5 linked regions of the Saccharolobus solfataricus genome follow. The main gene of each other region encodes a partner of the protein of the gene in region 4 in a complex. Links are inferred from orthologs where the notes say so. Each region holds a gene or a part of one and is shown on either strand. Other genes may lie near its edges.

Region 1 (6,632 bases), 110 kb from region 4 along the record:
ATAAAATATATAAAATTAAGTAAAGTGAAGATGGTAATTGTTGCATCGACATTAAGAGGAGATCTTAAACAAGATATAATGCATTATGCGAAGTTATCTAACATACCTGTATATGAATACAAGGGTAGTGGCTGGGATCTTGGAACACTATGCGGTAAACCGTTTATGATTTCTACAATAAGTATTATTGATGAGGGAGATTCCAAAATTTTAGATATTATAAAGGAGAGGTGATTTTTTCTGCCAGAAATTAGATTAACTCCAGAGGAGATACGTTACATTTCCTTATTTCAAGAAGTGACAAGAGCTAATGTGAGAGATTGTATTATCGATAATGAAAACAATAGGATAATATTTCTAGTAGATTCAAAAGATATGGGAGTCGCTATAGGTAAGAGCGGTATTAACGTTAAAAAGTTAAAGAAAATTATAGGTAAAGATATAGAACTAGTAGCTTATAGTGACAATTTAGAGGAATTGGTAAAAAATCTAATGAGCCCAGCTAGAGTTAGAAGTGTGAAAGTAGTAAATACTAGTTCTAAAAAGTCAGTATATATAAATATAGATCCTCAAGATAAAGGATTAGCAATAGGTAAGAATGGTAGGAATGTAGCAAGAGCAAAGCTAATTTTAAAGAGGTATATGGATATTGATAATGTGGTAATAGTTTAAAGGGGTTGGAAAAGGTGGTTAAAAGCAAGTCACCTAAGGGGATATACGCTGCTAGGAAGTTAAGACTAAAAAGATTAAAATTCAGAAGAAGTCAAAGAAAGTATAAGACGAAGATACTAAAGTTAAAGGAGAAATATGATCCATTAGGAGGAGCTCCAATGGCAAGAGGAATAGTTTTAGAAAAAGTAGGAATAGAATCAAGGCAACCAAATTCGGCGGTTAGAAAATGTGTAAGAGTTCAGTTAGTAAGAAATGGCAGAGTTGTTACTGCATTTGTGCCTGGGGACGGTGGAGTTAATTTCATTGATGAACATGATGAAGTTATAATTACTGGAATTGGAGGTACATTAGGTAGATCAATGGGTGACTTACCTGGAGTGAGGTATAAGGTTATAATGGTAAACGGTGTATCGCTAGACGCGTTATATAAGGGTAAGAAGCAAAAGCCAGTCAGGTAACTATTTTGTATTCTAACATTATAAAATATTAGAAGCAATAAGTTGTAATTGTAATAGTAAAATGAACAATTCTAAAATTTTTGTTGTCCTTCTCTACTTTCCTTTTCTTGTTCATCAACTAATCCTTTCTTAACGAAAATCGGCTTATTTGAAATTATAGCAAGAAATATTGCATGACTTGGTATCATTCTTTTCTGAATTATTACACCATCAAATTTAAATTCAACTGTAGCTACGTAAACTCCCGTATCCCTTATCATATCGTCTATAATAACTTTTTCTATATGCTTGGAAAATTCCTCGGTGATTTCTGGTATAAACGAGATGATATCATATATATTTTCTCTTTTATCGCCAAACTCCTCCTCTTTATTCCCTTTCGTTTTATTTATTGCTATAACGATTTCTGCAGGTACGCTGAATAGATAAAATTGTCTTCCGTCTTCCAAATAACATACTATAGTTGGTATACCATGAAGAGGCATAAAGAATGCGTCAACAGAATTAACTTTTATATAATCCTCGTCCTTGATTGGTTGAAGACTCATCACGTATACACTACATATACTTATGTATCATAAATTTAAATATCCAAATCATAGATACCATTAAGAGGTAACAAATAGATGTCCTTAGAGAACTTACAATTAGACATCAAAGTGTTTGGTAAGTGGGATACTAAAGTTGAAATCAGAGATCCTAGCTTAAAGAAGTACATTTCTCTAATGCCAGTTTATTTGCCACACACTGGGGGTAGGCATGAACATAGGAGATTTGGTAAGGCTAAAGTTCCAATAGTTGAAAGGCTAATAAATCAAATAATGAGACCTGGTAGAAATAAAGGAAAAAAACACTTAGCATATAATATTGTTAAATTAGCATTCGACATAATTTATTTAAAGACTGGTCAAAACCCAATCCAAGTATTAGTTAGAGCCATAGAGAATAGCGCACCTAGAGAAGAAGTTACTAGAATTATGTACGGTGGTATAGTGTATTACGTCGCAGTAGACGTATCTCCACAAAGAAGAATAGACTTAGCCTTAAGGCATATAGCTACCGGTGCTAAGGATGCATCGTTCAATAATCCAAAACCTATTGAGGAAGTTTTAGCAGAAGAAATAATTGCTGCAGCAAACAATGACTCTAAGAGTTTTGCAATTAAAAGAAAAGAAGAGATAGAAAGAATAGCCTTAAGTTCAAGGTAAACTTTTATTAACTCTATCACTATATCGGTTAAGAGAGTGTTATAAATGTCTCAAAAGCCTCACCTTAATTTAATAGTAATAGGTCATATCGATCATGGTAAAAGCACACTAGTGGGAAGACTACTAATGGATAGAGGTTTCATAGATGAAAAAACAGTGAAGGAAGCAGAAGAAGCTGCTAAAAAATTAGGTAAAGAATCTGAAAAGTTCGCATTTCTACTAGATAGACTAAAAGAAGAAAGAGAAAGAGGTGTAACAATAAATCTAACATTCATGAGATTTGAAACTAAAAAGTACTTCTTTACAATAATTGATGCTCCCGGTCATAGAGACTTCGTAAAGAACATGATAACTGGTGCTAGCCAAGCAGATGCCGCAATTCTAGTGGTTTCAGCTAAGAAGGGTGAATATGAAGCTGGAATGAGCGTAGAAGGACAAACAAGAGAGCATATAATTCTAGCCAAGACCATGGGTTTAGATCAATTAATAGTTGCAGTAAACAAAATGGACTTAACAGAGCCACCATATGATGAAAAACGTTATAAGGAGATTGTTGACCAAGTCAGTAAATTTATGAGAAGTTATGGATTTAATACAAATAAGGTTAGATTTGTACCAGTAGTTGCACCTGCAGGCGATAACATAACTCATAGATCAGAAAATATGAAATGGTATAACGGTCCTACCTTAGAAGAATATTTAGATCAGTTAGAATTACCACCAAAACCAGTAGATAAACCATTAAGAATTCCAATTCAAGACGTCTACTCAATCTCTGGAGTAGGTACTGTACCGGTAGGTAGAGTAGAAAGCGGAGTGTTAAAGGTAGGTGATAAGATAGTATTCATGCCAGCAGGCAAAGTAGGTGAAGTTAGGTCAATAGAAACTCACCACACTAAGATGGATAAAGCGGAGCCAGGTGACAATATTGGATTTAACGTTAGAGGTGTTGAAAAGAAAGATATAAAAAGAGGAGATGTTGTAGGTCATCCGAATAATCCACCTACTGTTGCTGATGAATTCACTGCAAGAATAATAGTAGTATGGCATCCTACGGCCTTGGCAAATGGCTATACACCAGTGATTCACGTTCATACTGCGAGTGTGGCATGCAGAGTTTCAGAATTAGTATCAAAACTAGATCCAAGAACTGGTCAAGAAGCAGAAAAGAATCCACAGTTCTTGAAACAAGGAGATGTAGCGATAGTCAAATTCAAACCAATTAAGCCACTATGCGTAGAGAAGTATAATGAGTTCCCACCACTAGGCAGATTCGCGATGAGGGATATGGGTAAGACTGTTGGAGTAGGAATAATTGTTGATGTAAAACCAGCCAAAGTAGAAATTAAATAATTTTAATTTTTTATTGGTGATTTTATGCCTACAAAAGCTAGAATTCGATTATGGAGTACTAACGTTGAGAATTTAAATTATGTTATAACGCAAATAAGGGGTATCGTTGAGAAAACAGGGATAGAAATGAGAGGTCCAATTCCATTGCCAACTAGCAAACTAGAAGTTCCGATTATGAGACTTCCTCATGGAGAAGGAAGGAAAAAGTGGGAAAAATGGGAAATGAGGGTACATAAAAGATTAATAGATATTGCAGCAGATGAACGTGTGATGAGACAGCTAATGCGAGTGAGAGTACCCGAGGACGTTTACATTGAGATACAATTGATATAAATCTTTTTACTCTTCTATAATATAGTAGAGTGCCGGGGTGCCCGAGCGGACTAAGGGGCTGGCCTGGAGAGCCAGTGGGGGTTTCCCCGCGCGGGTTCAAATCCCGCCCCCGGCGCTATTTAAATTTATATAAAAAATTTACATTAATGATCTGACTCTTGTTATTGTATTGAGTAATTTTATTCATAAATAATAAGGTTCTCAATGAATGTATGAGAAGTGGAGTAAAGCTTGGGCTATATAGTAGGTTAGGCCATAAACTCTAAAATCTAACTATAAGTTCTCTAGTTAACGCTAGAAGATGCATGGTTATTTTAGTGAATGATAACAATAACTTTAAAGGTACTATAGAGTATATCTTAGATAGCGGGGTAAAGTAGCGGGGTGGGCTAGCCTGGTAAGGCCGCGGGGCTCATATACTCTTTAAAGCACGCGTTGGGAAACCCCGAGGTCCCTGGTTCAAATCCAGGCCCCGCTACCATATTATTTCTCGTCTTATGTGATATTGGAGGATTTTAGCAAGCGAAGGCTTTTTAAGTAAGTTATTAGTAGATACTCATGCATACGTAAAGTTGCCGCGGTAGTCTAGTGGTCTAGGATGGGGGCCTGTCGAGCCCCTGACCCGGGTTCAAATCCCGGCCGCGGCGTATTTAAATTGTGAACCTTGTACATATCTTTATTATATTTATGAAGAATGAGGGTGAAAGATTTTAAAGCGAGGAAGGAGTTAGAATGAATACTATACTTTATATATCTGTGTTGTACTATCTGATTTTGATGATGACGAAAAGCCGTTTTGAAATAATGATATGGCGAGGCAGCCACTGATGATTTATGTTGGTATCGATCCAGGTAGTGAGACTTATGCTTTCGCCTTTGTTGATGAACTAGGGAATTTGATCAAATATTTTGAAATATGTACAGATCTAGTAGAGAAAAGCTCTATATTTTTAGCCAAACTAATAGCCGATTATAGACCTATGGCAGTGGCTTTGCCTTCTGGTCATGGTCTACCTTTCTACAATATTAGAAATATTAACAATCGAGAAATATTTATCCTTACGTTAAAAGATCCATTATCTCATGGCCCTTTAAGAGATTTCTTACTAGCTTCAAAACAATATTTGTCTTTTTATAATTCTTTTACGATTCCCTCAGTTATTGAACTAAATAGTCTACCTAATGATAGGAAGGTAAATGTTATTGATAAGGGCACTGCAGATAAGGTTGCTTCTACATTTTTCTATAGGGTTTATCTTAAACTAGATAATTTTATTCTAGTTGAAATGGGAAGAAGATTTACTGCAATTGTTATCGTTATTAACGGTAAGATAGTTGATGGTTATGGCGGAACCTATTTATCTGGTTTAGATGGAGAAATAGCTTATCTTCTTCATAAATATTCTAGGATAGATAAGTCAACTGTTTATAATGTTGGTAGGAATTTAGAGCTTACCAGAATTATAGTGGAATGGTATAGTGATAAGTATAAGTTGCCGATTATAGTATCTGGATATAATAAGAACTATTTGGAGATTGGTAAGAAATATGATTTTAAGTTTAAGGAAGCAGCAGTCGGTGCGGCATTTATCGCTAATGCGTATTCTGGTGGGCTTCTACGTCATTATATTAGTATGTTGGATAGTAGTGGGACTCCAATCTCGTTTGTGAGGTTGAAAGAATGGGACGAGATTATTTCTTGGATAGAGACATTATAATTGATAAAGAGGGTAACGTGTATACTGTTTTAACCAATTATAATCCCCCTGGTTATGTTTTTGCCTATTTAAAATATGTTTATACCGGCAAAGGTATTTGGAATGGATATGAGAGGATATTTAAGAAGTATGGTGTTCATAATCTAATCAAGATTAATCAACGGTTTAATTTTGAGAGTTGCTATGATGCATCTTTTCCTATAGTTCTTCTATCTAATATTTCTAGACATTTAAAGCCTGAAGAAAGATTACGAGAGATATTAAAGAAGAGTGTCAGTGATAGTATAATTTATGCTCTTATCAGTTTTATAGAAGAATATGTAAGAGTTAACGATATAGGTGTTACTGGATCTATTTTACTAGGTAATTATCACAGCAATTCTGATATTGATATAATAATATATGGGCGTAAGAGTGCATTAGATTTCATTGAATCTTTTGATGGATTTGAAAAAGATTCTGAATGGATTATCGAGGCTAATGAGAATTACGGTATAAATTTCTCAAGTTTACTGTATGATAATAGGAGACGAGGGATATATAGGGGTATAAAGATCTCTGTACTTTTTGCCGATGATAAACCTTGGAGATATTGTAACGATATTTGTAAAAAAATAGGTAAGGTAAAATTTAAAGCTCATATTTCGGGGGATTACGAAGCTTTAATTTATCCTTCTGTTGCATACGTTTTAGATAATAATGAATATAATGTTTCTAAGATAGTGAGTTATGAGGGTATTTTTTCATCAGCTTTATTTGGAAAGAGACAAGTTGAGGTTGAGGGTTTATTAATGAGCTGTGAGAAGGAGAACGTTGTAATTATCGGTGACAAAGATGTTAGAGGGTTTATTAGACCTTTGTAATGATGTCTCTTACATTTTATCTCAAGC
Region 2 (6,627 bases), 330 kb from region 4 along the record:
AAGTTAGATGAATTAAAGTTAGAGCTAATAAAACTTAGAGTACAATCTAGAATGGGAACTTTAAAGAATACTGCAAGTATTAGAAATACAAGAAAAGATATAGCAAGAATATTAACAGTTTTAAGTGAGAAGAAAAAAGTTAAAAGAGAAAAAGTAGAGAATAAATAGTATTTTTATATGTTATATGATTTTAGATTACATTAATTCTAGAATAAAGATTTTATGGTATACGGATCCTTTTCTAATTTCTAGAGAAGGTGTTATTGTATTAGAGACGGAAAAAACGTTTTTGATTAAATTAGAAGAGAAGAACAAGTTTATAAGGATATTTAAAGCTCATGGTATATTTGAGATAACTTTTAAAGGTAAGTCTTTTATAATAGCTGGCTATAAGCTGGTAAGAAAACCTTGGAAAAGAATTTAGGTGGGTTAGATGGTATCTAAGGGAAAGACGGTAAAGGACCCGGGAATACCTAATATTACTATTCCCGAGAAGGTATGTGAAGATGAAGATTGTCCTTATCATGGATCATTGAGAGTTAGGGGTATAACATTAGAAGGAGTAATTGTAAAGTATAGAGGTACTAAAGCTGCAGTTATAGAAAGGCAATACTTATACTATGACTCGAAGTATAAGAGATATGAAAGGAGGAGAAGTAGGATCCATGCCCATGTACCGCCATGTATTAATGTTAGAGAGGGAGATAAAGTTATAATAGGCGAATGTAGACCTCTTTCTAAATCTATAAGTTTTGTTGTATTAGGCAAGGTGAGTTGAAGTGTCAGAAAAGATTCAAGTTTTAGGATCCAGAAAAGGTTTAACGCCAGCTCTCCAACATTATTCGGTAGTTAACGTTGCTGATAATAGTGGAGGAAAGGAAGCTATGATAATTGGCGTATATGGTTATAGAGGTGTTTTAAGAAGAGTTCCATTTGCTAACATTGCTGATATGGTTATGGTGTCAATTAAGAAAGGAACGCCAGAGGTTAGAAAACAGAAGTTTAGAGCAGTAATCGTGAGACAAAGAATGCCATATAGAAGACCCGATGGTACGTGGATTTCTTTTGAGGATAATGCAGTAGTTATAATAAATCCAGATGGAACACCAAAAGGTACTGAGGTTAGGGGACCGATAGCGAGAGAAGCAGCTGAGAGATGGCCAAAAATAGCTAGTCTCGCTACATTGGTGGTGTAAGAGATATGGTATCTCTTAAACCTTCTAAACAAAGGAAATTACTATATACTTTACCATTGCATCAAAGAAAGAAGCTACTAGTTGCTAAAGTATCTGATGATATTGCGTCTCAATATGGTATAAAACGTATTAGAGTAAGAAAAGGAGATACTGTTAGGGTAATGCGAGGAGGTAATAGTGGTAAAGAAGGAAAGGTAGTTGAAGTTAATACTAAGACCGGAAGATTAGCAATAGAAGGAATAACGAGAAAAAAAGTTGATGGAACACCAGTATATGTGTGGATTCATGCGTCTAAAGTGATGATAACTAAGCTAGATCTGAGTGATCCAAGAAGACGGGAAAAGTTAGAAAAATCTAAGAAGTGATGGAAAAATGGCGCATATAACAAGATTTGAAGCACCTTGGTTTTTAATGATAAGTAAAAAACAATATAAGTGGACGGTTAGACCTAATGCTGGACCTCACTCTATTGAGAAAAGCATACCTTTAGCTGTTGTAATTAGAGATTATCTGAAACTTGCGGGGACGATAAGAGAGGCTAAGCATATAATATTTGATGGCAAAGTTTTAGTGGATGGTAAGGTAAGGAAAGACTATAAGTATCCTGTTGGACTTATGGATATTGTTTCAATTCCCTCTGCTGACCTATATTTTAGGGTTCTTCCAGATAATGTTAGGTTCATGAGATTTTCCAAGATATCTGCTGATGAGGCCCGGTATAAGTACGTTAGAATTATAAATAAAACTACGATAAAGGAAGGAAGAATTCAGCTTAATCTAGAGGATGGAAGAAATATCCTTGTAGATAAAGAGACTGCCAAGAATTTCAAAACGCTTATGACGTTAAAGATCGAATTACCTAGCCAACAAATATTAGATTCATTCACTATCTCAGAAAGATCATATGCGATTTTCGTAGGAGGTAGAAACGTCGGTATTCACGGTATTGTTAAGAATATAAATTTGAGTAAGTTTAAGTCTAGAAAATACAGTGTGATAACCTTAGAAAGTAGGGACGGTAATACTTATCAGACTAATATTATGAACGTAATGAGTATAGGTAGGGAAAAATCTGACTTGAGAGTTGATTAAAATGGCAGAGTCTACTTTACCTCTTAGCCAGAATCCAATGAGGAAGGTTAAATTAAGCAAGGTTACTGTTAACATAGGACTAGGTGAGTCTGGAGATAGGTTGCAAAAAGCTTATCAACTTTTACAAGAGCTAACGGGAGCCAAACCAGTATATACTATTTCCAAGAAGACTATAAGGGAGTTTGGAATTAGAAAAGGTCAAGAAATTGGAGTTAAAGTGACTTTGAGAGGTGCACAAGCTGAGGAATTCTTAAGAAAGGTATTAGAAGCTATAGGATACAGATTAAAGAAGAGTAGCTTTGACGATTATGGTAACGTATCTTTTGGCATTGCGGAACATGTAATTTTGCCCGGTGCAAGATATGATCCAGAAATAGGTATATTCGGAATGGATATAGCTATTACACTTGAGAGGGCTGGCTATAGGATTTCTAGAAGGAGAAGAAAGAAGGCTAAAATTCCAAAGAGGCATAGGGTTACGAAGGAGGAAGCTATGGAGTTTTTAAGAAATAATTTTAATGTACAGTTGGTAGAAGGGTGAGTGAAATGGGTAAATATAAGCCTCCGGCTGAGAGAAAGTATGGAAAAGGAGTTCAATCTTGTCAAAGATGCGGAAGTAAGGATTCTGTAATTCAAAAATATGGGATTTATTTGTGTAGGCAGTGTTTTAGAGAAGTCGCGTATGAATTAGGATTTAGGAAATATTGGTGATAGGTCATGGTATTCGTGAATCCGTTGGCAAATGCATTAACGTCCATATATAATAATGAGATGAGAAGGAATAAACAAGCTATTATAATGCCAGCATCTAAATTAGTAATAAATGTTTTAAGAGTTATGCAGAAGGAAGGTTATGTAGGAGAATTTGAATATATTGATGATGGAAGATGGGGAAAGATAACAGTACAGTTGTTAGGAAGAGTTAATAAGTGCGGTCCAATAACTCCACGATATCCTCTTAGTTATAGACAGATGATTGCGTTGCCAGATTACGTTAGACGTTATCTACCATCGAAAGAGATAGGCATAATTATTGTTTCGACATCTAAAGGTGTAATGTCCCATAAAGAAGCTGCAAGATTGCGAATAGGTGGGGTAGCACTAGGATACGTGTATTGAGGTGTTTTAATGCAGATAGTAATTTTGAGGGAAGAAATCGAAATCCCGAAAAATGTTGTTGTTGATCTAAAGGGGTCAATAATTAAGATAAAGGGACCTAAAGGTGAAGTAGTTAAAGATTTCAGCTTTGCAAAGGGTATACAAATTAGTTTAGATGGGAATAAAATAGTGCTAGAGACTACTTTTGCTAATAGACGAAAAAAGGCTGTCTTCTATAGTATAGTTAGTCACATTAAAAATATGATAACTGGCGTAACAAAGGGTTATAGATATTACCTTAAAATTATATATACGCACTTTCCAACATCTGTAAAGGTAGTAGGGAATGAAGTTCAAATAACTAATCTAATAGGTGAGAAGAATACTAGAAGGGCACAAATATTGGAAGGCGTCAAGGTTACCGTGAAGGGTGAAGATATAGTTGTGGAGGGTCCGAATTTAGAGGCTGTTGCTCAGACTGCAGCTAATATCGAGTCGGCTTCAAAGATATCTGGTTTTGATAGACGTATCTTCTCGGATGGAATTTTCATCTATAAAAAAGAGGTGATTGAATGACCGAAGGAAGAATTCAGTCGTATAGGAAAAAGATTTATGTAATAAGGCAGAAGCTTAAGGCAAAGAAGCCTAAGTTCTTGCGGTATGATTCTGATAAGTTCTACAGATTAGGAAGACAAGAAAAATGGAGAAGACCATATGGAAGAGATAATAAGACTAGATTGAAAGTTAGGGGATTCCCAGCAATAGTGAGTGTAGGTTATAGATTACCTAAAAAGGTTAGGGGATTCCACCCAAGTGGATTAAGGCAAGTTATAGTTCATAATGTTAATGAACTAGTTAAGGTTCAGAACCAAAAGGACAACGTTATTGTAACTATATCTTCTTCAGTTGGTTTTAAAAAGAGGCTTGAAATTCTAAATAAAGCTAGGGAATTGGGTCTGAAAGTAAGTAATGAGGGTGTAGTTACATGACTAACTTGAAAGCGCAAAAAAGATTAGCAGCATCGATTGCAGGGGTAGGTATAAACAGAATTAAGGTCGTTGAGGATTACATTGAGGATGTTCAAAGCTCATTAACCAGAGATGAAATTAGAAATTTAATAAAAGATGGTAAGATTATAGTCCTAAAAAAGGTTGGAATAAGCGGTGGTAGATTAAAGGAAAGGCGAAAGAAGAGGAGCCTTAAGAGCGAAGGAAAGAAGTCAGGGAGCAGAAAAGGCAAGAAGGGAGCAAGGGCTAATAGTAAACAAATGTGGGTTAAAAGGGTAAGAAAAATAAGAGCTTATCTAAAGTGGTTGAGAGATCATAAGGTTATTGATAGACATACTTACAGGGAATTATACTTAAAAACGAAAGGCGGCAACTATAAGGGAGTTTCTGATGTCAGAAATGTCCTAATACAAATGGGGAAAATTAAAGGGTGAATAAATTGGCCAATGGTCCTAATTATAAGGTAAAACCCAGAAGAAGAAGAGAAGGAAAAACTAACTACTATAAAAGATATGTCTATGTTATAAGTAAACAAACAAGGTTTATTGTAAGAATAACAAACAAATACGTTATAGTCCAGATTGCAAAAATCGATCCTAAAGGCGATATTATGATTGCTAGTGCTCATTCAGCTGAACTTGCTAAAAAGTTCGGATGGAAGGGTGATGAAAATAACACTCCAGCTGCATACCTGACCGGATATTTAGCAGGCTTAAGAGCTATAAAGAGAGGTGTAACTGAGTGCGTGGCGGATATTGGGCTTCATGTACCATCTAAGGGTAACAGGGTGTTTTATGTGATAAAAGGTGCAATTGATGCTGGATTGAAAATTCCGATAGGCGACATAAGTATAGAAAATGATAGAATAAAGGGAGAGCATATAGCAAAGTATGCTGAGAAGTTAAAATCTGAGAATTCGGACTTATATAGTAAATTGTTTTCAAGGTATTTACAAAGGGGACTAAACCCCGAGAACTTGCCTTCTCATTTTGAGGAAATATTAAATAAGATTAAATCTTCTGGTGGTTAAAATGGCAGAGGAAGTACCAAGTTTAAATATAGAAGAATGGAAACCACGAACCTCTATAGGTAGTCTAGTAAAGGAAGGAAAAATATCATCTATAAAGGAACTATTTGATAGGAATCTTCCTATTACTGAACCAGAAATTGTAGACGTGCTACTACCTAAACTAAAATATGAAGTTGTAGATATTAAAGTAGTTCAGAAGCAAACTGATGCAGGAGAAATATCTAGATATAAAGTTCTAGTTATAATGGGCAACATGGATGGATATGTCAGTATAGGAACTGGAAAAGCTAAACAGTTAAGGGTTGCAATTCAGAAGGCAATTAGGGATGCTAAGATGAATATAATACCAGTAAGAAGAGGGTGTGGTAGCTGGCAGTGTACATGTGGTGAGCCACATAGTTTGCCATTTAAGGTAGTTGGTAAGGCGGGCAGTGTAGAAGTTGACTTATTGCCTGCACCTAAAGGTACTGGATTAGTGGTTGGAAGCGTACTAAAGACCTTGTTAACTTATGCTGGTATAAAGGATGCTTGGTCTACCACAAAGGGTGAGACTAGAACTACAGAGAATTTTGTTAGAGCTGGATACAGTGCACTTTATAATACATATAAATTTGTTACTTTACAGGATTGGGTTAGGAAGAGGTAAGCAGAAGTGGTGGAGTTATTAGGCATAATTAGGATTAGAGGTTGGGCGAAGGCCCCTTGGTATATTAATGAAACATTAAATATGTTGAGATTAAGGTATAATTTCAATACCATGGTATATCCAAAAACGTCTCAAATACTTGGTATGCTGAATAAAGTTTCTCCATATATTACATGGGGTGAGATAGATCCAGATACTTTAAAGCTACTAATTATAAATAGACTTGAAACGGTAAAAGGGGATAAGGTTTCGGATAGTTATGTGAAAGAAGTGTTGAAGATAGAAAATATTGATGCAATGGTAAAACAATTGTATGAGGGTAAAATTTACTTACATAAACTTGATGAATATTTCAAGTTGCCTATTCGCTTGCATCCACCTAGAGGAGGGTTTAAGGGGAGTGTTAAAAGGCCCTATAAAAATAAAGGTGAGTTTGGATATAGGGGAGATAAGATAAACGAATTAATGAGGAGGATGGTGTAAGGATGGTAGTAAGAAGAGAGAAAAAGAGTAGAAAAATGAGAGGATCACGAACAATGGGATGGGGTATTAGAGGGC
Region 3 (6,758 bases), 350 kb from region 4 along the record:
GAATCAATAATGGATGCTAAAATTTCCTTTTCCTATACTCCTGATCTAAAAATAGTAGGGATTCAAAAGAGTGGAAAGGGCAGTATGTCTTTACAAGACATTGATCAAGCTGAGAATACAGCAAGATCAACAGCAGTTAAGCTTTTAGAAGAACTTAAAAAGCATCTAGGAATCTAATTATTAGGTGACAATTATGGGTAAAGTCACGGGAATTTCGGGAAGGTTCGGAGCTAGATATGGATCTACTCTAAGGAAAAAGTGGAAAGAAATAATGGAGAAGAGGTACGATGAACATCAATGTCCCTATTGTAAGACTACCGGTAAGGTTATCAGGTTAGCTTCCGGGATATGGTATTGCAAGAAATGTAATTCTAAGTGGGCAGGTCTTGCATATACACCGTACTAGAATAGTTATAACTTCGTCTAGAGACCCTAGTATTAGGACAAGAAATTTTTTAAATGTTTTAACTTTTGTATTGCCAGATTCAGTTAAAATTACGCGTGGTAAAAAAAGTAAGATAGAAATATTTGAAAGGGCTATTAATTTAGGGGCATTATATTTATTGTTCGTATTAGCCAAGAATGGGAATCCACTAAGGATAATTGTTTATGATTTAGAGAGCCTCTCTATAAAATACTTTTTTAAATTAAGTGGTTTGTCGTTACCTTCTGACTACAACGTATCATTAAACCAGATAAAAGGGCATAGTAATGTGTGCATAAAACTAAACGAATGTGATTTTCTAAGGGATTTTCTAGTTGATATGAATATGTACAACTTAACAAATAATTGTGACGTTGTTGTGAACTCAAGGCTTATCCATACCAATATTTGTGAACTTCTGTTTATGTTAACTACGAAAAATATTAAGTTTTTGAAGATGATATTAGAAGCGTGAAAATACAGATTTCGCTCTATGTAGATAATTCCAATAAGATCGAACTACAAGAAATTATATATAATTCAATAATAATTGAAAAGATAGATACTAAATATGTAAAAATTAGGAAATCTCCTTTGCAGATTGAGATAGATGCACCATCAATTACAAGAGCTAGGGCTATAATGAACTCTTATATACTTTGGATCTATACAATTCTAAAGTCACTGGAAGAGGTGGAAAAAAGTGGCCGAGAAATTACCTCCAGAAGTTCAAGCTCAACTAGCTAAGTTTCAACAGTTAAAAGATCAGCTTGATAGATTATTGTTAGAAAAGTCTACCATAGAGAATGAGTTAAGGGAGATAAATAAGGTATTGGAAGAGTTATCCGTTCTCAATGCAGATGCAACCATTTATAAGATTGTTGGGAATCTATTAGTTAAGTCAGATAAGACATCAGTAGAAAAGGAGCTTAATGATAGGAAGGAATTGTTAGAACTCAGATCGAGGACTTATCAGAAGCAAGAAAGTATTTTAAGAAAGCAACTAGAAGACTTGCAGGCTAAAATAAATGACATGCTATCGAAGTATTATCCGCAAGGTGGCCAAACAGGTATAAAAGCTTAAGCAAAGTAACTTATTAGTGTTATGGTAATTAGAATTTATGCTGATGATAGGGAAAAGGCTAGTGGCATACCAGAATTATTAAAGGAGTTAGGAATTACAGTAATATTTTCTCAACTTACTGTAGCTGATTATGTAATAACTGATGATGTTGCAGTAGAGAGGAAATCAGTAAATGATCTAGTAAATTCAGTTTTTGACAAAAGGTTTTTTGACCAAATTAGCAGGCTTTCAGAGGTTTATCGTTTTCCAATATTACTCGTAGAGGGCGATATTAATGATATTAGGAAGATAACTGAAAAGTGGAGAGCAATTAACAATGCGTTAATTTCTGCTACAATTGATTATGATGTTAAAGTGTTTTATTCTAGGGACAAAAAAGATACGGCAGAAGTTTTGAAAAAAATAGCTGAAAAATTCCAATTTGGTGAAAACAAGAGTAATCGAATTAGTTTACATAATAAGGCTAAATTGGAAAGTGTTTCTGATATACAACTTTACATTGTAGAGTCTTTTCCTAATGTTGGTTCTATCCTAGCCGAAAGGCTACTACTTAAGTTTGGAACTATACAGAATATTTGCAATGCATCTATATCAGAACTGGAAAAAGCACTAGGTAGTAGGAAAAAAGCTGAAGATATTTATAAAATTTTAAGGACGCATTATTCTAAAACTAACTTAGATAATGATAGTAAGAAAACTACCTCTTTATTTGATTTCCTTTAGATTTTTTAGTCTCTTTTTTAGCATTACCTTTTAATATGGGTCTAAATAAGTTTAAGTGCAAGAAGTTGGTGATTTCATTTGCCTAGATATAAGACAGTAGAGCAAGTTCTAAGCCTAATGAAAGATAGAACAAGAGTTAGAAATATAGGTATAATTGCTCATGTGGATCACGGAAAAACCACAACTAGCGATACGTTACTGGCAGCATCAGGTATAATATCTCCTAAAGTAGCCGGCGAAGCTTTGGCTTTAGATTATTTAAACGTAGAGCAACAGAGAGGTATAACAGTAAAGGCTGCTAACATTAGTTTATATCACGAAGCGGAGGGTAAAGGTTACGTCATTAATCTAATTGATACTCCTGGGCACGTTGATTTCAGCGGAAGAGTTACAAGAAGTCTAAGGGTTTTAGATGGTTCGATAGTAGTTGTAGATGCAGTAGAAGGAATTATGACACAAACTGAGACAGTATTGAGGCAAAGTTTAGAAGAGAGAGTTAGACCAATTCTATTTATAAACAAAGTAGATAGATTAGTAAAGGAACTAAAGTTAAGTCCCCAAGAAATGTTAAATAGGTTATTAGATATAATTAGACAAGTTAATAATTTAATTGATATGTATGGAGAACCGGAATTTAAAGAAAAATGGATGATTAATCCACAAGCTGGAAATGTGATATTTGGGTCTGCAAAAGATAAATGGGGATTTAGTTTACCTATGGCACAGAAAAAAGGAATTAATATGAAGAATGTTATTGATGCGTACACTGCTTCTGATAAGTCTAAACTTGAAGAATTAGCCGCACAAGCTCCCATTAATGAAGCATTATTAGATGCTGCTATAAAGTTCGTTCCTAATCCTATTGAAGCGCAGAAGTATAGGATTCCAAAAATCTGGAAAGGGGATCTAGATAATGAATTAGCTAAAGCAATGTTAAATGCTGATCCGAATGGTCCCATAGTATTTATGATAACCGATATGAAGGTTGATCCTCATGCAGGGTTAGTGGCAACAGGTAGAGTATTCTCAGGTACCCTTAGATCTGGTGAGGAATTATGGTTAGTTAACGCTAAGACTTCACAGAGGATACTTCAAGTAAGCTTATACATGGGTCCAACTAGAGAACTTGCGGAGGAAATTCCAGCAGGCAATATTGCGGCAGTATTAGGTTTAGACAGGGCCAGATCCGGAGAGACAGCAATTTCTGTTGGTTTCAGTAATGTCCAAGGAAGTTTTGAAAGATTACATTACATATCTGAGCCCGTGGTTACTATAGCTGTAGAGCCTAAGAATCCTAAAGATTTAACTAAGATGATTGATGCATTGAGGAAGCTTAGTATCGAAGATCCAAACTTAGTGGTTAAGATAAATGAAGAAACTGGAGAATACTTGCTATCTGGAATGGGTTTCTTACATTTGGAGGTATCATTACAATTATTACGTGAAAATTACGGTATTGATGTAGTTACTACTCCGCCAATTGTTGTTTATAGGGAAAGTATAAGAGCCAAGAGTCAAGTATTTGAAGGGAAGTCTCCAAATAAGCATAATAAGTTCTATTTGAGTGTAGAGCCTTTGAATGACAAGACTATAGAGCTAATAAGTAATGGTACGATAAGGGAGGATATGGATAGCAAAGAAATGGCAAAGATATTAAGAGATGAAGCCAGTTGGGACTATGATGAGGCTAAGAGGATTATTGCAATAGATGAAAACGTTAACGTGTTTGTAGATTTAACTAGTGGCGTGCAGCACTTGAGGGAAGTTATGGATACAGTACTTCAAGGATTTAGGTTAGCTATGAAAGAAGGTCCTTTAGCTCATGAGCCAATTAGGGGAGTTAAGGTTATCCTACATGATGCTGTAATACACGAAGATCCAGCCCATAGAGGACCAGCACAGATATATCCTGCAGTTAGAAACTCTATATTTGCTGGATTCTTAACTTCAAGGCCGACTTTACTAGAGCCAATACAGAAACTAGATATAAGAGTACCTGCAGATCTTATAGGCAACGTCACTGCAGTCATAACTAGAAAAAGAGGTAAAATCCTTGATGTTTCTCAAATAGCTAACATGTCTAGGATAACTGCTGAGATCCCCGTTTCGGAGTCATATGATATGGCAAGTGAGCTAAGAGGTTCCACTGGAGGTAGAGCATTCTGGGGTACTGAGTTTAGCAGATGGGCTCCAGTTCCAGATAGTATCTTACTGGATGTAGTTACTAAGATTAGAGAGAGGAAAGGGTTACCTAAAGAATTGCCAAAAGTGGAAGATTTCTTGTCGTGAGTCAAATTGTCAATTAATTACAAATTATTTAACAATGTAAAGGCAGTGCTTTTTGATTTTGATGATACATTAGTTGACTTTAGTTCTAAGGCGAAAGAGGCATTAGATGCAGTAAGTAAGGATATATATACTTACATAAAGGAAAATTATCAACAAGAGATTAACATAAATATAATTAGAAAATTAGTAGAAGAGGAAAGTCGGAAATTAGATAGTCAAGGAGAGTATAATAGAAATAAATGGTGGGAAAATATTCTAAAATCATTAAACATCGTTCACATAGATAAGTCTCAGCTCTATGATTGGACTAGTTTGTATTGGTCAATTGCAAGTCAAACTGAACCTTATGAAGATGCAAAGGAAATAATAGAATATCTAGATAGTAAGGGATATAAACTTGGTCTAGTTACAAATAGTGATGGAGAAGGCGGGAATAAAAGTAGTAGATTAAGAACTTTTCCTTTAATAGATAAATTCGATTTGATATTGATAGCTGGAGAGGGGGGTATTAGACCAAAGCCTAATCTAGAGCCGTTTATAATATCATGCGAAAAGCTTTCAGTGGAGCCTAGTTCGTGTGTTTTTGTGGGAGATGAACCAGTAAAAGATTGTTTAGCAGCTAAGAAGGCTAATATGATTAGTGTGCTAATAGACAGAGAAGGTAAAGTGAAGGACGCCGAACTTTATGCAGACTTCGTGTTATCCAGTCTTAAGCAATTAGAAGAATTTCTTTAATATAAAATAAAGCTGATTAATATATTCTGTAGTTATTAATTCCTTTAATTCATTAATATAATATAAGTAAAACCTATTATATATTTCATCATTTCTTAGTCTCTTAATACATCCTAGATCCTCAATACAAACATCATTTTTTCTTGCTATATTTAGTCCCTTAATTTTGTGAAATAATTCAACTTTAGAATAAGGTTGATTAAACGCTAGTATGCCTCCGTATAATTTTACTATTTTTCTATACACCTCCGTATAATTTTTATCGAGTATGTCCTTCACATTCACTAAGTATGATTTTAGTTCTGCTGGTAATTCCCAAAGATTGTTTTTAAGTTGGTCTCTCATTTCATGTGTTTTATACTCTATATTTTCATTAATTATTTTATTAATTGTATCTAATATTGTAGTTACATTTGAAAATACATTTGGTTTATCAGTTTCTATAATATCGTATTCCCCATGATAGTGGATATTTCCTAAACTCTCTATTGTAATGCTTGGAATTCCAGCTTTTATGTATGAATACCCATCGCTATAAATTTCTGGACTTTCAACAACGTTTTTAAAGTATTTTCTAGAGAGTTCTAGAAGTCCAGGTACAGTTTTTAAAACTAAACTTTCCTCACTTATATTATCCATGTTGATGTTAAGCAGAATATCATCAACGTTTTTGTAATTTTTCAAAAATTCTCTAGAACCGTGAGACCATGAGAATGTTGAGAAATTGAAAGAGCCGGATTCTTCTGCAGTAAATGAGATTAAATGGGTTTCATAGATATTAGACCTAAATTGTCTTAATAAAGCTACTGCTAAAAGATTGTCTCTCTCCCCTATAAACCAATGATCGTGATGTGCAGTAATATGTATTATTTTATTTTCATTTCTAGAATTTCTTATGGCTTCTACGATATAACCTGTCGCAAAAGGGTTTAAGTCAGTTTTCAGCGAGATTCTGCACTTACCCTTTATATAGGGAAAATCGTTCTCTTTAACATAAAATGCTGGTATTGGTGGTGGATAACTGGGTTTATGACTTAGAAGATCTCCGTACTTTATCATGAATTTTCTTTTCTCATTGTCTAGTGAAAAGATAATTCCTAAACAATTATTCTCTACTGCCTCTATATACAATTTATTTATTTCATAGAGATTTTGGATTCTAACTTTAATTAAATTTCTACCATTACAATCTTTAAAGTTATCTACTACATCTGCTTCAATCTCGGTAGACAAAGAATAGGGTAGCGAAATGGCATCTATCAATTTTGACTCGCATTCAAATATTAGTTCTTTCTGTTCCCAATTGAGCACTCTAATTGGGATTAATCTAATTTCGTCACTATTATCTTCTAGTATTTTTCTAATTTCTTTCACTAATTTTGTTTCATTCTTCGATCCCGTTATTATTTCACCGTAATTAGATAAGGTTTTTAGATAATGCAATAGCACAAGTCATTTATGAAGAAGTTTTTAAAAATGTTCTTTCCTCATGATGGAATATAC
Region 4 (6,677 bases):
AATATTGCAAAGCCAAATCTAAAAATATTAGTTTTAGACTCCCTAGGTGGAAACGATGCATTAGAGCAAGCTAAATACTTCGAAAATAATGTTGGATTCGATCTAGTAATATTAACTAAAGTCGATGCAGATGTAAAAGGCGGTGTAATATTATCGTTAGCTTATGAATTAAATAAGCCTGTTGGATATTTAGGAATAGGTCAGGCTTATGATGATCTAATTCCATTTAATGCCGAATGGTTCATTCAGAGATTATTCAGTTAACTTAAATACCTTAAACCAATTATAAATTACTGTGAGTTCAAATAAGATAATTAACTGGTTCAGAAGGCTTAGAGAGGATTGGAATAGAATAATTACAGTAGCGAGGAAACCGGATAGAAACTTTTTCTCACTTAACCTTAAAGTTACTTTACTAGTATTAGCCGTAGTAGGTGTATTAGCTTACATAATTCAACTTGCGTTGACATTAATTGGGGTGTAATTTTGTGGAAAAACCGAATATGAGAAACTATTATGCTATAAAGGTGGTTGGAGGGCAAGAAATAAATGTAGCTTTAATGCTGGAAGAAAGAATAAAAACTAATAATATTAAAGGAATATACGCAATAATTGTTCCACCCAATTTAAAAGGATATGTAGTTCTAGAGGCAGAGGGTTTACATATAGTTAAACCATTAATTGCTGGGATAAGGAATGCAAGAGGTCTTGCACAAGGTTTACTACCTAGAGATGAAATATTAAAGATTGTATCTAGAAAAACTGTAGGTCCTACTGTAAAACCTGGTGATGTAGTAGAAGTAATTTCTGGTCCCTTTAGGGGTACTCAAGCTCAAGTGATAAGGGTTGAGGAAGCTAAAGGAGAGGTAGTGTTAAATATTTTAGAATCAGCATTTCCATTACAAGTCACAGTTCCTCTAGATCAAATTAAGGTCTCAAAGAGGTGAATAAGGTGCCCATAAAAACAATAAAAATAATGGTAGAAGGAGGTAATGTTAAGCCAGGACCACCATTAGCGCCAACACTTTCGCAGTTAGGGTTAAATGTAGGAGAAGTTGTCAAGAAATTAAATGAGGCTACTAGTAGTTTTAAAGGCATGTCAGTTCCAGTTACTATAGAAGTCGATAGTAGTACTAAAAAATATGAGATAAAAGTCGGAATACCTACTACTACTGCATTATTATTAAAGGAAGCCGGTGCTAGTGAACCATCTGGAGATCCCGCACATAAAAAGATAGGTAATTTATCGTTAGAACAAGTAATTAAAATAGCAATTATGAAAAAACCGGGGTTAACTACTAAATCGTTAAAGGCTGCATTAAAAAGTATGCTAGGTACAGCTAAGTCTATCGGACTAACAGTGGATAATAGAGACCCTAAAGAACTAGTAAAGGAAGTGGAAGAAGGTAAATACGATGATTTATTAGCAAAATATGAGAATGAATGGAATGGGGTGAAAGAGTAAAATGCAAATTGTTGATAGAAGTAATCTTGAAGCTTCTCTTAAGCTAGCACTATCTCCCGAAAACAACCCTAAGAGAAACTTTGTCCAAAGCGTAGAGATAATAGTTACGTTTAAAGAAGTAGACATGAAAAAGGGAGACTTAAAATTAAGAGAAATAGTAGTATTGCCTAAGCCTCCGGAAAAAACAAAGAAAGTTTTAGTAGTCCCAACTATTCAGCAACTAGAGTACGCAAAGAAAGCCGAACCTAACACCATTTTAACCAAAGAAGAATTACAAAAACTTCAAGGGAACAAGAGGGCAATTAAAAAAATAGCTCGTCAAAATGATTGGTTTCTGATAGCCCCAGACTCAATGGCTTTAGTAGGTAGAATATTAGGTCCAGCTTTAGGTCCAAGAGGGAAATTCCCGACTCCATTGCCAAATACTGCAGACATCTCAGAATATATACTACGATTTAAGAGATCAACATTAGTTAAGACGAAAGATCAACCACAAACACAAGTATTTATAGGCACTGAAAGCCAGCAAATTGCAGACTTAGCTGAAAACGCACTAGCAGTACTAAACGTAATAGAATCTAAAGGGTACGCCCAAAAGGTAAGGAATATATATGTAAAAACTACTATGGGTAAGGTAGTAAAAGTAGAGTTAAGGTGAAAAGATTGGCTCTAGCCTTGAAACAGAGAAAAGTTGCCAGTTGGAAGCTTGAAGAAGTCAAGGAATTAACTGAACTTATTAAAAACAGCAATACTATACTAATTGGAAATCTTGAAGGTTTCCCTGCAGATAAATTACATGAAATTAGGAAGAAATTAAGAGGAAAAGCCACAATAAAAGTAACTAAAAATACTTTATTCAAGATAGCTGCCAAAAATGCTGGTATAGATATAGAAAAGCTTGAGCAATATTTAACTGGTCCAAACGTTTTCATATTCACTAAAGATAATCCATTCATAACTAACATGTTCTTTGAAAATTATAAATTAAGAAGGTACGCCATGCCAGGCGATAAGGCTGAAGAAGAAGTTGTAATTCCAGCTGGAGATACTGGGATGCCTGCAGGACCAATATTAAGCGTATTTGGAAAGCTAAAGGTACAAACTAAGGTACAAGATGGTAAGGTACACGTAGTAAAAGATACAGTAGTAGCGAAACCTGGTGATGTAATCCCTGCAGAGGCCTTACCAATTTTACAGAAACTTGGAATAATGCCAGTATATGTAAAATTAAAGATAAAAGTAGCGTATCATGAAGGTTTAGTAATTCCCGCTGAAAGTCTAAAACTTGATTTAGAAGGTTATAGGAGTAATATAACTGAAGCTTATAGGAACGCATTCACTCTTGCAGTAGAGATAGCGTATCCAACTCCAGATGTATTAAAGTTTACAATTAGTAAGGTATTTAAGAATGCGATCGCACTAGCATCTGAGATAGGCTACATTACACCAGAATCAGCCCAAGCGGTAATATCTAAAGCTGTAGCTAAAGCATATGCATTAGCTACCGCGATCGGCGGAAAAGTAGATTTAGGAGTACAGTTACCTACAGTACAACAGAGCCAGAGCCAACAACCTGCTGCAGAAGAGAAGAAAGAAGAAAAGAAAGAAGAAGAAAAGAAAGGACCAAGCGAAGAAGAAATTGCAAGCGGACTTGCATCCTTATTTGGATGATAAAAATTTATATAACCTAAGACAAAAATGTGGAGTGTGAATAAGAATGGAGTACATATATGCGAGTCTCCTATTACATTCAGCTAAGAAGGAAATAAGTGAAGATGCTCTAAAGAATGTACTAACTGCAGCTGGTATAAGTGTAGATGAGGTAAGATTAAAAGCCGTAGTAGCTGCATTAAAAGAAGTAAATATTGATGAAGTACTAAAGAATGCTGCAGCTATGCCGGTAGCAGTAGCTGCACAACCACAAGCAACTCAAGCACAACCTGCTGCAGAAGAGAAGAAAGAAGAAAAGAAAGAAGAAGAAAAGAAAGGACCAAGCGAAGAAGAAATTGCAAGCGGGTTAGCCTCACTATTCGGCTAAAATTCTTACAAAGGATAATAAAAGTAACACTTTTTCCGAGAAATAGTCACATTTTAAATTTGTTTTTATAATACAGAATTTAATTTATGGATTAGTCCCTTCCTCATGGAAATCTTAAATGAAATCTTAATGGCTATTTGTTTTAGAATCTAAATTACGAGAGGAGTCAGTTTTTAAGCTTTAGATACTTTTCTTTTTATTGTATGAAAGCTAGTGAAGAGGAGTACAAACTAAATTTTTTTATCAAAAATGATTTTAAGCGAAAAATATGCAAATCATGCCAAACACCATTTTGGACCAAGGACGATAAAAAAGAATATTGTTCAGATATACCTTGTACTGATTATTATTTTTTTGACATAAATATAAAAAGCCAACCATTAACAGTTAAGGAAGCCAGGGAGAAATTCCTTTCATTCTTTGAGAAGAGAGGACATACAAGGATACCTCCTAAACCAGTTTTGGCTAGATGGAGAGAGGACTTATACTTAACAATAGCGAGCATTGTTGACTTTCAGCCCCATGTGACTAGCGGCTTAGTTCCTCCACCCGCAAATCCCCTAGTGGTTTCACAACCTTCAATAAGATTAGAAGATATAGATAATGTGGGAGTAACGTTTGGAAGGCATTTAACTACGTTCGAAATGGCCGCACATCATGCCTTCAACTATCCAGATCGTTATGTGTATTGGAAGGACGAAACGACAGCATATGCCACAGAATTCTTCACAAAGGAGTTAGGAATACCAGAAGAGGAATTAAACTTCAAAGAGTCGTGGTGGGAAGGAGGAGGAAACGCCGGACCTTGCCTAGAAGTTACAGTAGGTGGATTAGAGTTAGCAACATTAGTATTTATGCAATATAAGATAACTGATAATGGTGATTACATTCCACTGAAATTAAAAATTGTAGATACCGGGTATGGTGTGGAAAGGATTGCATGGGTAACACAAAAGACTCCCTCTGCATTTCATGCGATATATGGTAATTTAGTATACAAATTCTTTGACAAAATAGGAGTAGCTTACATAGATGAGACACTACTAAAAGTAGCATCTAGATTTGCTGGTAAGATAGACCCAGATAACCCAGATACTATAAAAATTCATAGACAAATGGTTAGCAAGGAATTAGGAATTGATATCAAGAATGTTGAAGAAGAATTAGATAGGGCAGCTAAGGTATTTCAGATCTTAGACCATACGAAAACAATAATGCTAATGCTAGCTGATGGTCTAGTTCCTTCCAACTCTGGTGAAGGATATCTTGGCAGACTCGTTATAAGAAGAGCCTTAAAAGTACTAAGATTACTCAAATCGGATGTAAGACTGTATGAACTAGTAAAAGAGCAAATAGGCTTCTGGAAAGAAGATTTTCCGCAAGTATTAAAGAATAAAGATTACATATTAGACGCAGTGGAACTAGAACAACAGAGATTTGAGAAGATTTTGGAAAAAGTTCCATCTATAGCCTCAACTTTAGCTAGAAAGAGCGAAATTACAACAGAAGACTTAATACAAGTTTACGATTCTAATGGCGTTCCCCCGGATCTACTAGAAGAGGAACTAAAGAAAAAGAGAGTAAAATTTGAACTACCGCGTAACTTTTACGCATTAGTAGCTAAGAGACACCAAACCTCAACAATCAAAAACGTATATGATAAGGTTAAGTTGCCCAAGGATTTATTAGAATATATTACTACACTACAACCAACTGAAAAATTATACTATAAAGACCAGTATATGAGATCTTTTGAAGGAAAAGTGTTGGGAATCTATAAGAACTACTTGATTTTAGATAAGACCACATTTTATCCAGAGGGAGGAGGCCAATTAGGTGATACTGGCCTCATAATTGATGAAAAAAGTAGTAAAAGATATGAAGTTGTAGATACGCAGAAAGTAAACGATGTGATAATACATGTACTAAAGGAGGAGCCATCAACAATAAAGGTTGGAGATAATGTAAGAGGGGAAATTAATTGGGAAAGAAGGTATCGTTTAATGAGACATCACACAGTAACACACGTAATACTTGCAGCCGCTAAAAAAGTATTAGGTGACCATATATGGCAAGCTGGAGCTGAAAAAACGCCAGAAAAGGGAAGACTAGATATTACTCATCATAAAGCTTTAACTGAGGAAGAAGTTAAGCTAATAGAGAATTACGCAAATAGTGTAATATCAGATAGAAGACCAGTTAAACCTTTAGAAATGAACAGAATGGAAGCTGAAATGAAATATGGAGTATCGATATATGAGGGTGGAGTACCTAATTCTGCAACAATCAGATTATTGGAGATAAAGGACTGGGATATAGAGAGTTGTGGAGGAACTCATGTAAGTAATACTAGTGAGATAGGAGCCGTGAAAATAATTAACGTGGAGAGAATACAAGATGGTATAATAAGACTTGAATATGTTGCGGGACCAGCGTTAGTTGACTATATTAGGGAAACTGAAGCAAAAATTGCTGAAGCTTCGAAAATAATAGGTACTTCTCCAGATCAACTACCTAGCAGATTGAGAAGAATACTTAATGAAGTTGAGAAAAAAAATAATTTAATAATCCAATATAGAAGAATAGTTGAAACTGAATTGCTAAATAGTCTGAAGCCTTACGAAATTAACGGTAATAAAATATATATCATAGAGGGATTAAATGACGAGGAGGAAAACAAGGAGATACTAAGAAAATTAACTTCCACAGATAATACTATTGCAATATCCATCTCTGATAATAGATTACAAATTGCCACGTCTAAAAATATGAGAGTAGATAAGATAGTAGAAGAATTACTAAAGGGAGGAGGAAAAGGAGGAGGAAAAGGTACATTTGCAAACGTAATTCTAAGTAGTAAAAAGAGTAAAGAAGAAATAATAGATATAGTAAGAAAATCGCTATAAGAGAATATTATGTATTTCACAGATGTTTTTAGGGAGGCTTATTTGGATTATAAATATTTTTTAAATAGAGACTATTCTAGAAAGGTTGTCCTTGATATAATAGCTGCTAAATACAACTTATCTAGCTTAGAACGACTCTTATTATATCGCTGCGTACATTCCGATAAGGAAATAGAAATAATTAAAGGAAAAATAAACAACGAAGAAAGAGAAGTTGTATTGGACGGATATAATTTAGCTTTAACACTAATTTCTGCGATAAATAATG
Region 5 (2,876 bases), 330 kb from region 4 along the record:
ATTGTAAGAATAACAAACAAATACGTTATAGTCCAGATTGCAAAAATCGATCCTAAAGGCGATATTATGATTGCTAGTGCTCATTCAGCTGAACTTGCTAAAAAGTTCGGATGGAAGGGTGATGAAAATAACACTCCAGCTGCATACCTGACCGGATATTTAGCAGGCTTAAGAGCTATAAAGAGAGGTGTAACTGAGTGCGTGGCGGATATTGGGCTTCATGTACCATCTAAGGGTAACAGGGTGTTTTATGTGATAAAAGGTGCAATTGATGCTGGATTGAAAATTCCGATAGGCGACATAAGTATAGAAAATGATAGAATAAAGGGAGAGCATATAGCAAAGTATGCTGAGAAGTTAAAATCTGAGAATTCGGACTTATATAGTAAATTGTTTTCAAGGTATTTACAAAGGGGACTAAACCCCGAGAACTTGCCTTCTCATTTTGAGGAAATATTAAATAAGATTAAATCTTCTGGTGGTTAAAATGGCAGAGGAAGTACCAAGTTTAAATATAGAAGAATGGAAACCACGAACCTCTATAGGTAGTCTAGTAAAGGAAGGAAAAATATCATCTATAAAGGAACTATTTGATAGGAATCTTCCTATTACTGAACCAGAAATTGTAGACGTGCTACTACCTAAACTAAAATATGAAGTTGTAGATATTAAAGTAGTTCAGAAGCAAACTGATGCAGGAGAAATATCTAGATATAAAGTTCTAGTTATAATGGGCAACATGGATGGATATGTCAGTATAGGAACTGGAAAAGCTAAACAGTTAAGGGTTGCAATTCAGAAGGCAATTAGGGATGCTAAGATGAATATAATACCAGTAAGAAGAGGGTGTGGTAGCTGGCAGTGTACATGTGGTGAGCCACATAGTTTGCCATTTAAGGTAGTTGGTAAGGCGGGCAGTGTAGAAGTTGACTTATTGCCTGCACCTAAAGGTACTGGATTAGTGGTTGGAAGCGTACTAAAGACCTTGTTAACTTATGCTGGTATAAAGGATGCTTGGTCTACCACAAAGGGTGAGACTAGAACTACAGAGAATTTTGTTAGAGCTGGATACAGTGCACTTTATAATACATATAAATTTGTTACTTTACAGGATTGGGTTAGGAAGAGGTAAGCAGAAGTGGTGGAGTTATTAGGCATAATTAGGATTAGAGGTTGGGCGAAGGCCCCTTGGTATATTAATGAAACATTAAATATGTTGAGATTAAGGTATAATTTCAATACCATGGTATATCCAAAAACGTCTCAAATACTTGGTATGCTGAATAAAGTTTCTCCATATATTACATGGGGTGAGATAGATCCAGATACTTTAAAGCTACTAATTATAAATAGACTTGAAACGGTAAAAGGGGATAAGGTTTCGGATAGTTATGTGAAAGAAGTGTTGAAGATAGAAAATATTGATGCAATGGTAAAACAATTGTATGAGGGTAAAATTTACTTACATAAACTTGATGAATATTTCAAGTTGCCTATTCGCTTGCATCCACCTAGAGGAGGGTTTAAGGGGAGTGTTAAAAGGCCCTATAAAAATAAAGGTGAGTTTGGATATAGGGGAGATAAGATAAACGAATTAATGAGGAGGATGGTGTAAGGATGGTAGTAAGAAGAGAGAAAAAGAGTAGAAAAATGAGAGGATCACGAACAATGGGATGGGGTATTAGAGGGCAGCATAGAGATAGAGGTTCACAAGGTGGTAGGCAAATTGGTATGCACAAGGAGAAATGGTCATGGTTAGTTAAATATGGCAAAGGATGGTATGGTAAGCACGGATTCAGAAATCCAACTACAAAGTTAACAAGCGCTATTTCATTGAGGAAATTAAATGAGTTATTAGAAAGTGGTTATATAAAAATTAAGGAAATGGATGGAAAAAAGATAGTAGACTTAAACGAGTTAGGGTATAATAAATTACTTGGTGGAGGTAGTATAAGTATTCCCGTTACTATAAAAGTAGGTAAGGCTACTAATAAGGCAATACAGAAAGTGAAGGAGATGGGAGGAGAAGTAATATTAAGCCCAACTGAGTAATTTTTTTGAGTAAATTATGTCATTCATCGATTCACTCGCTACTCTTGGACAATACTTACCAGCAGTTACTAAACCCAAAGAGAAACCTTCACTTGGTCAAAAGTTAGTTTGGTCTTTAGTAGCAGTAATAATTTATCTGATAATGGCTTCAACACCACTATATGGGATAACATCAGCTTCTTTTTTCAAAAACCTTATTTTAGAGCAGATTATTTTCGCTTCTACTACAGGGACCTTAGCACAATTAGGAATAGGTCCTATAATAACTGCAGGTTTGATTATGCAAATACTAGCCGGATCTAAGTTAATAAGTATTGATCTAAATGATCCTGACGATAGGGTTAAATTTACAGAAGCGCAAAAGGGTTTGGCATTTATCTTTATTCTAGTGGAATCAGCTTTATTTGGTTACGTATTAGCTAGAACTTCAACAACCATAAATGCGTCAATATTATTCATTGCAGGGATAGTGATAGCTCAGCTTATTGTAGCCACATATTTGATCTTACTGTTAGATGAGCTGATACAGAAGGGTTGGGGTTTAGGATCGGGAGTTAGTCTGTTTATATTAGCTGGAGTTATGAAAATTATGTTTTGGGACATGTTTGGAATTGCTAGTGTTAGTTCCCAGAATTTACCGATAGGATTCTTTCCTGCATTATTTACCGCTTTAGCATCTCATAGTGACGTTCTTAATTTAATAGTTAATACTTCAACTAAAAATCTCTTTCAGCCAGATTTAGTTGGTTTAGTAACTACTATAGCACTGATAATTATAACAATTTATCTAACTACAATGACTATAGAGATTCCAGTAACTTCCC

Evidence for each region.
Region 1: the proteins of rpl12p (region 4) and tuf are in contact, whole or in part, in a crystal structure (PDB 3WY9), measured with the Pyrococcus horikoshii proteins. The link is inferred for Saccharolobus solfataricus from one-to-one orthologs. Residues at the interface, in WP_010886059.1 of Pyrococcus horikoshii: Glu96, Glu97, Leu100, Leu103, Ser104, Ala105, Leu106, Phe107, Gly108; in WP_010885563.1 of Pyrococcus horikoshii: Lys125, Glu126, Phe129, Arg132, Thr133, Lys165, Leu166, Thr169, Lys324, Gln326, Leu359, Ala360, Ile369, Glu372, Ile384, Ile422, Ser423, Gln425.
Region 2: rpl12p (region 4) and SSOP1_RS03635 share a complex: the UniProt entries of both Methanocaldococcus jannaschii proteins name them as parts of the 50S ribosomal subunit. The link is inferred for Saccharolobus solfataricus from one-to-one orthologs.
Region 3: the proteins of rpl12p (region 4) and SSOP1_RS03765 are in contact, whole or in part, in a crystal structure (PDB 5H7L), measured with the Pyrococcus horikoshii proteins. The link is inferred for Saccharolobus solfataricus from one-to-one orthologs. Residues at the interface, in WP_010886059.1 of Pyrococcus horikoshii: Leu100, Ala101, Gly102, Leu103, Ser104, Ala105, Leu106, Phe107, Gly108; in WP_048053510.1 of Pyrococcus horikoshii: Pro161, Met164, Met165, Phe168, Ser169, Ile172, Val195, Glu196, Phe202, Leu211, Ser212, Val213, Met216, Lys222, Phe223, Asn224.
Region 5: rpl12p (region 4) and rpmD share a complex: the UniProt entries of both Methanocaldococcus jannaschii proteins name them as parts of the 50S ribosomal subunit. The link is inferred for Saccharolobus solfataricus from one-to-one orthologs.

The regions. Positions count from the first base shown.
Region 1 is NZ_LT549890.1:183,619-190,250, reverse strand. What follows is about bases 1,680-4,537. They hold tuf (translation elongation factor EF-1 subunit alpha), read left to right. Parts: upstream 1,680-2,383; coding sequence 2,384-3,691; downstream 3,692-4,537. Other genes in these bases: rpsJ (30S ribosomal protein S10), read left to right, coding at 3,716-4,024; SSOP1_RS01095 (30S ribosomal protein S7), read left to right, coding at 1,757-2,338. Also shown: SSOP1_RS01115 (50S ribosomal protein L30e), read left to right, coding at 1-234; SSOP1_RS01110 (NusA-like transcription termination signal-binding factor), read left to right, coding at 241-672; SSOP1_RS01105 (30S ribosomal protein S12), read left to right, coding at 687-1,130; SSOP1_RS01100 (bifunctional nuclease family protein), read right to left, coding at 1,202-1,678; SSOP1_RS01065 (DUF1464 family protein), read left to right, coding at 4,852-5,742; SSOP1_RS01060 (nucleotidyltransferase), read left to right, coding at 5,706-6,605; SSOP1_RS01055 (triphosphoribosyl-dephospho-CoA synthase), read left to right, coding at 6,577-6,632. UniProt on the Methanocaldococcus jannaschii protein: GTP hydrolase that promotes the GTP-dependent binding of aminoacyl-tRNA to the A-site of ribosomes during protein biosynthesis.
Region 2 is NZ_LT549890.1:621,035-627,661, reverse strand. What follows is about bases 3,775-6,627. They hold SSOP1_RS03635 (50S ribosomal protein L18), read left to right. Parts: upstream 3,775-4,832; coding sequence 4,833-5,423; downstream 5,424-6,627. Other genes in these bases: SSOP1_RS03620 (uL15 family ribosomal protein), read left to right, coding at 6,555-6,627; rpmD (50S ribosomal protein L30), read left to right, coding at 6,076-6,552; SSOP1_RS03630 (30S ribosomal protein S5), read left to right, coding at 5,425-6,069; SSOP1_RS03640 (50S ribosomal protein L19e), read left to right, coding at 4,372-4,827; SSOP1_RS03645 (50S ribosomal protein L32e), read left to right, coding at 3,959-4,375. Outside these bases: rpmC (50S ribosomal protein L29), read left to right, coding at 1-168; SSOP1_RS03690 (ribonuclease P protein subunit), read left to right, coding at 185-424; SSOP1_RS03685 (30S ribosomal protein S17), read left to right, coding at 434-778; SSOP1_RS03680 (50S ribosomal protein L14), read left to right, coding at 780-1,196; rplX (50S ribosomal protein L24), read left to right, coding at 1,202-1,561; SSOP1_RS03670 (30S ribosomal protein S4e), read left to right, coding at 1,569-2,288; SSOP1_RS03665 (50S ribosomal protein L5), read left to right, coding at 2,290-2,829; SSOP1_RS03660 (30S ribosomal protein S14), read left to right, coding at 2,835-2,999; SSOP1_RS03655 (30S ribosomal protein S8), read left to right, coding at 3,006-3,407; more of SSOP1_RS03650, read left to right, coding at 3,417-3,774. UniProt on the Methanocaldococcus jannaschii protein: This is one of the proteins that bind and probably mediate the attachment of the 5S RNA into the large ribosomal subunit, where it forms part of the central protuberance.
Region 3 is NZ_LT549890.1:637,793-644,550, reverse strand. What follows is about bases 1,931-4,914. They hold SSOP1_RS03765 (elongation factor EF-2), read left to right. Parts: upstream 1,931-2,309; coding sequence 2,310-4,520; downstream 4,521-4,914. Other genes in these bases: SSOP1_RS03760 (HAD family hydrolase), read left to right, coding at 4,527-4,914; xpf (3'-flap repair endonuclease Xpf), read left to right, coding at 1,931-2,231. In the rest of the region: exosome complex protein Rrp42, read left to right, coding at 1-177; SSOP1_RS03790 (50S ribosomal protein L37ae), read left to right, coding at 194-406; SSOP1_RS03785 (Brix domain-containing protein), read left to right, coding at 387-899; SSOP1_RS03780 (KEOPS complex subunit Pcc1), read left to right, coding at 896-1,171; SSOP1_RS03775 (prefoldin subunit beta), read left to right, coding at 1,128-1,508; more of xpf, read left to right, coding at 1,530-1,930; more of SSOP1_RS03760, read left to right, coding at 4,915-5,255; SSOP1_RS03755 (M28 family peptidase), read right to left, coding at 5,238-6,704; SSOP1_RS03750 (DUF447 domain-containing protein), read left to right, coding at 6,714-6,758. UniProt on the Methanocaldococcus jannaschii protein: Catalyzes the GTP-dependent ribosomal translocation step during translation elongation.
Region 4 is NZ_LT549890.1:292,353-299,029, reverse strand. Bases 1,940-4,842 are described here. They hold rpl12p (50S ribosomal protein P1), read left to right. Parts: upstream 1,940-3,182; coding sequence 3,183-3,503; downstream 3,504-4,842. Other genes in these bases: alaS (alanine--tRNA ligase), read left to right, coding at 3,707-4,842; SSOP1_RS01705 (50S ribosomal protein L10), read left to right, coding at 2,120-3,136; SSOP1_RS01710 (50S ribosomal protein L1), read left to right, coding at 1,940-2,123. Also shown: signal recognition particle-docking protein FtsY, read left to right, coding at 1-264; SSOP1_RS01725 (protein translocase SEC61 complex subunit gamma), read left to right, coding at 296-484; SSOP1_RS01720 (transcription elongation factor Spt5), read left to right, coding at 489-947; SSOP1_RS01715 (50S ribosomal protein L11), read left to right, coding at 953-1,465; more of SSOP1_RS01710, read left to right, coding at 1,467-1,939; more of alaS, read left to right, coding at 4,843-6,409; SSOP1_RS01690 (DUF434 domain-containing protein), read left to right, coding at 6,419-6,677. UniProt on the Methanocaldococcus jannaschii protein: Forms part of the ribosomal stalk, playing a central role in the interaction of the ribosome with GTP-bound translation factors.
Region 5 is NZ_LT549890.1:619,849-622,724, reverse strand. It holds rpmD (50S ribosomal protein L30), read left to right. Parts: upstream 1-1,138; coding sequence 1,139-1,615; downstream 1,616-2,876. Other genes in the region: secY (preprotein translocase subunit SecY), read left to right, coding at 2,069-2,876; SSOP1_RS03620 (uL15 family ribosomal protein), read left to right, coding at 1,618-2,052; SSOP1_RS03630 (30S ribosomal protein S5), read left to right, coding at 488-1,132; SSOP1_RS03635 (50S ribosomal protein L18), read left to right, coding at 1-486.